2 regions of the Microbacterium altimontanum genome follow, and region 2 is predicted to be linked to the other one. Evidence: predicted binding sites of a transcription regulator. Region 2 holds the regulator's gene; the other holds the start of a gene.
What was found. Region 2 encodes HspR, which represses chaperone genes until heat shock. Its sites were predicted from a motif close to AAGTTGAGTCNNNNNGACTCAACTT; they were not measured.
Positions count from the first base shown of each region.

Region 1: the regulator HspR is predicted to act here: its motif matches at 1,377-1,401, upstream of AC3RX1_RS15805 (ATP-dependent Clp protease ATP-binding subunit).

Region 1 is NZ_JBYRJB020000010.1:14,388-16,849, forward strand. Features, by position in the region: gene AC3RX1_RS15795 (hypothetical protein) at 3-869, shown strand; gene AC3RX1_RS15800 (VOC family protein) at 931-1,299, opposite strand; gene AC3RX1_RS15805 (ATP-dependent Clp protease ATP-binding subunit) at 1,442-2,462, shown strand, end outside.
Region 2 is NZ_JBYRJB020000002.1:400,297-402,758, reverse strand. Features, by position in the region: gene AC3RX1_RS04125 (DnaJ C-terminal domain-containing protein) at 1-468, shown strand, start outside; gene AC3RX1_RS04120 (heat shock protein transcriptional repressor HspR) at 575-1,027, shown strand; gene AC3RX1_RS04115 (hypothetical protein) at 1,024-1,221, shown strand; gene AC3RX1_RS04110 (ABC transporter substrate-binding protein) at 1,556-2,462, shown strand, end outside.

The DNA.
Region 1 (2,462 bases), on a different contig from region 2:
GTATGCGGCTGTCGAGCACCTCCACCCAGCGGACGTACCGCCACCTGCGCCTCGCGATCGTCGGCGCCGCCGTCATGATGCTCGTCGCCCTCCTCGTCGGCACCGCCGCCACGGGGCCGGTCACAAGTCTCAGCGCTCTGTACTACACGCCCGGCCGCACGGTCTTCACCGGCGCGCTGTTCGCCATCGCGCTCGCTCTCGTCGCCCTGTCGGGACACAGTGTGGAACAGGTGCTGCTGGATGTCGCAGCCCCCTTCGCCGTGCTGATCGCGCTCGTACCCACACCGGTCATCGCCGGCGACACGCGCGACGCCGGCGAGCTGTGTCCGCCCGACGTGGAGTGCGTGCCGGCCTCTGAGGCGCTCGCGATGCAGGTGGGCGTCACCGTACTCGTCGTGACGACCCTCGCCGCCGCTGCCGCCGCTGTCGTCCTGGCCGTGACACGACCCCGCGCGCCGAAGGCGCCCATGATCGCGCCCGGCGTGTGGGTTCCGGCCGTGGTCGTCGCTGCGGTCGCCGTCGCGCTCCTCGTCTGGCTGACCGCCTCGCCGGACACGCTCCTGGCCTTCGGGCACTTCATCGCGACCGGGGTCTTCTTCGGCCTCATGGTCGCCGTCGCCATCGTGTCGGCGCGCACGGCCCGTGCGCCGTGGCGCGGCGTGTACGTGGTCGTCGCGGTCGGCATGGTCGGCGCGCTCTGCTACCTCGCGGTCGTGTTCGCGGCCCGTCTCGCCGGCGCCGACCAGCACGGCCAGCCGTGGGTGCTCGTCGGCGAGGTCGGTCTCATCTGCCTCTTCGCCATCTTCTGGCTCGCGCAGACCGCGCAGAAGTGGGATGAGACCGACCCGTCGCTCCTCGCGCCCCTCTGAGAGCCGGACGCGCCGCGCGGTCCGCCGCTGCCGGGCGGGAGGCCCTTGGGGCGTCCCACCGCTACCGGGGCGGAAGCTGCTGCAGGGTCCAGCGGTTTCCGTCGGGGTCGCGGAACGTCACGAACCGCCCCCACGCCTGCTCATCGACCCCGTCGGCCTCGACTCCGACGTCGCGCAGATGCGCGAGCGCCTCATCGGCATCCGGCACCACGACCTGGATCGTGTTCTGCCGGCCCGGCTCGAGATCGATGCCGAGGTTCGTGCCGAACGCGATCGAGCAGGCAGACCCGGGCGGGGTCATCTGCACGAACCGCAGCCCCTCGAACGGGGTCTGATCGTGGTCGGGGTGGAACCCGATCCGCGTGTAGAACTCCTTCGCCGCGTCGACATCGGTCACCGGGACGAAGATCAGCTCGATCCGCCAGTCCATACCTGCTCCTTTGCTCGGGAGCTCCCACGGTAGGGCCGACGTCCGACATCGGGAATACTCAGCGGGCGTACGCGTTAAACTTGATACGACCGCACTCAAGTTGACGTTGATGTGCGGGAAGCACTTCTCAAGGAGCCAGTGAATGTCAGACGACACCCCGTTCGAGGGCGCCGCGGATGGCGCGCGCGCATTCGACGATTTCCTCGCGCGCTACCTCGCCGGTGAGCGTGCGCGTCAGCAGCGGTCCATCGACCTGAGCCGCTTCATGACAGCCCGTACGCAGGAGATCCTGCAGCAGGCGGCGCAGTTCGCCCTCGCCCGCGGGCAGCGCGAGGTCGACACCCTGCACGTCCTGCGCGTGCTGATGGACGTCGATCCGGTGCAGCACGCCGTGCGGCGCGCGGGCGCCGAGCCCACGGCGATCGCGCAGGGCGCGGAGCAGCGGCTGCCCGCGCCGAGCGCGACATCCGCCGATCCCGACGGCGCCGTCGTCACGCCGGCGCTGCAGCGCACCCTGTTCCACGCGTTCCAGGTCGCCCGCTCGTCGGGCTCGACCTACATCGACCCGGAGCACCTGTTCTTCGCGCTCGTGCTCGCGCAGGACTCCCCGGCCGGCCAGGTGCTCGCCCACGCCGGTGTGACCGCCGAGGCGCTGACCCAGCCTGGCGAGACCGTCGCGCCCGGAGGCGCCCCGGCTCCGCAGCAGCAGCCGTCCTCCGGCTCGATGCTCGACAAGTTCGGCACCGACCTCACGGCTCTCGCCGAGGCGGGCGAGCTCGACCCGGTGATCGGCCGTGCCGACGAGATCGAGCAGACCATCGAGATCCTCAGCCGCCGGACGAAGAACAACCCCGTGCTCGTGGGCGAGGCCGGCGTGGGCAAGACCGCGATCGTCGAGGGCCTCGCCCGTGCGATCGTGGCGGACGAGGTGCCCGAGCAGCTGCGCGGCGTGCGCGTCATCGCGCTCGACCTGCCGGCGATGCTCGCCGGCACCCGGTACCGCGGTGACTTCGAAGAGCGCCTCACCGCGACGATGGACGAGATCGCCGCCCGCAAGGGCGACCTCGTCGTCTTCATCGACGAGGTGCACACCGTCGTGGGCGCTGGCGGCAACGGCGAGGGCGGCATGGACGCGGGCAATATCCTCAAGCCCCGTCTCGCAC
Region 2 (2,462 bases):
GACGGCAAGCCCTTCAAGGTGAAGATCCCGGCAGGGGTCGCGGATGGGCAGAAGATCCGTCTGCGCGGCCGCGGGCGCCCGTCGCCGGATGGCGGCGAGAACGGCGACATCGTCGTGACGGTGACCGTGCGCCCGCATCCGGTGTTCACCCGTGACGGGCTGAACCTGCGCGTCGTCGTGCCCGTGACCTTCACCGAGGCGACGCTGGGTGCGACCATCGAGGTGCCGACGCTGGGCGGCGATCCGGTGCGGCTGAGGGTCGCACCCGGGACTCCTTCGGGACGTGTGCTCCGCGTGAAGGGCCGAGGCGTGGAGAGCAAGAAGGGCACCGGCGATCTGCTGGCCGAGGTGCAGGTCGCGGTGCCGGCGCACCTCGACGACCAGGCGCGGGAGGCGCTCGAGCACTTCGCGTCGCTCGAGCCGAAGGAGAACCCGCGCGCCGAGCTGATGGCGAAGGCTCGGGCCTGACATGTCCGCCGGGACCGCTCACCTGTCGCAAATCGACCTTCGCTGCGGTGAGGAAGGTCGATTTGCGACGGGCGAGCGGGCCCTCTGGACGAGAAGGGGGTGACGGATGATGAATGAGCAGCAGCGGCCGCTGGACGAGGACGCCCCGATCTTCGCGATCGCGGCGGCGTCGGAGCTGGCCGGCATGCATCCCCAGACCCTGCGTCAGTACGACCGGCTGGGGCTCGTCGTTCCCGCGCGCACGCAGGGCGGGTCGCGGCGCTACTCCGTGCGCCACGTGCATCAGCTACGCGAGGTGGCACGGATGTCGGCCGACGGGATGAGTCTGCCGGCGATCGCGCGCATCCTCGAGCTCGAGGACAACGTCCGTGAACTGCACAACCGGGTGCGTGACCTGGAGGAGCGCGTGCGGCTCGAGATGGCGAACCGCCCGGGTGCCCGGGTGTTCGCCGCGGGCGCGACCGGGTCGGTCGTCACATTGCGGCACGGGCGTCGCGTGCGCCGATCCACCGACATCGTGCTCTACCGCCCGCACGTCCGCGACGACGAGGAGCAATGAGCGGGTACGAGCCGTTCACCTATCAGGTGACGAAGGCCGGTGACGTGCTCATCGATCGCGGCGGCCGCACCGTCACGACCGTGCGCGGTGCGGCGGCCGCGCGCCTCTCTGCGCGTCTGGGCCGCGGCGACGCAGCCGACCAGGCCCTCCTGCAGCGCGCCACGGGCAATTATCGCCGCGGCAACGAGCGGTGACCGCGGGCGTCTGCGTGGGGGCCTCGGCATGCGGAGCGCGCTGAAATCGATTTCCCTGCCGGCATCGAACGGCCACGGCGACTCAGGGGCGTGAAGCGCCGCCAGAGGTGGTCCTGCCTGGGGCTGCATCCCGTCCCACAGCCCTTCCATGTCACAGTCGGGTCTCGTCCCGTTGCGGATGAAATCGATTTCGTTTACGCTGGCCTCCGACGAGATCAAGGGTGATCCGCTGCGCCGCCAGGGGCAGCCCGAGACATCCTGCTCGGCGCTCACTCCGGTCAGTGACCGGCCACAGCAACGGCTCGCGGACGAGTCGTGTTCCTGAGGAGGACGAATGCACAAGAGTAAGGGCAGGCTGATCGCGGCTGGCGCCGCGCTGGTCGTGGCAGGCATGGCACTCTCCGCGTGCTCGGGCGGCGGGACGGGCGGACCGGATGCCAACGGCGTCACGACCATCACGTTCTGGCACCGCACGTTCACTCCGCCGGAGAACGCCTGGTACAAGGACATCGTCAAGAAGTTCAACGCATCGCAGGACAAGATCAAGGTCGTCGACACCGAGGTGCCCGCCGACGCCTGGGACCAGAAGATGAAGGCCGCGCAGGCCGCCGGCAAGGCGCCTGACATCTACACCCACTCGGGGCCGATCCAGGACGCGGTCAACGCCGGCCAGCTGTACGACCTCGGCAAGGTCGTCGATCAGAAGGCGCTCGACGAGATCATGCCGTTCGCGCAGTCGGTGTCCAAGCTGAACGGCAAGTTCTACGCCTACCCGCTGCTGATGGAAGCTCAGACCGTCCTCTTCTGGAACAAGGACATGCTGACCGCGGCCGGCGTGGACGCCACGAAGGCGCCCGCCACGTGGGACGACCTGATGGCTGCGTGCGCGAAGATCAAGCCGACGCTGAAGTCCGGTCAGTACTGCATCTCTCCCGCGGCCGACGCAGTCACGTTCGCCTGGTCGACGGTCGGCCAGCAGTACAACTTCGCGGGCCACACGGCGCTCACCGCCGACTGGACCAAGCCCGACATCGACAACCAGGGCTATCGCGATCTGATGAACGAGTACAAGCAGCTCTGGGACAACGGGTACATGCCCAAGCAGGCGCTGGCCGCCTACGTCGAGGGCAAGGACTTCGGCCAGCAGAAGGTGGCGTTCAAGGTCTCGGGCTCGTGGATGATGTCCGAGATCGGCTCGGACTACAAGGACCTGCTGACCAAGACGGGCGTGGGGGCCTTCC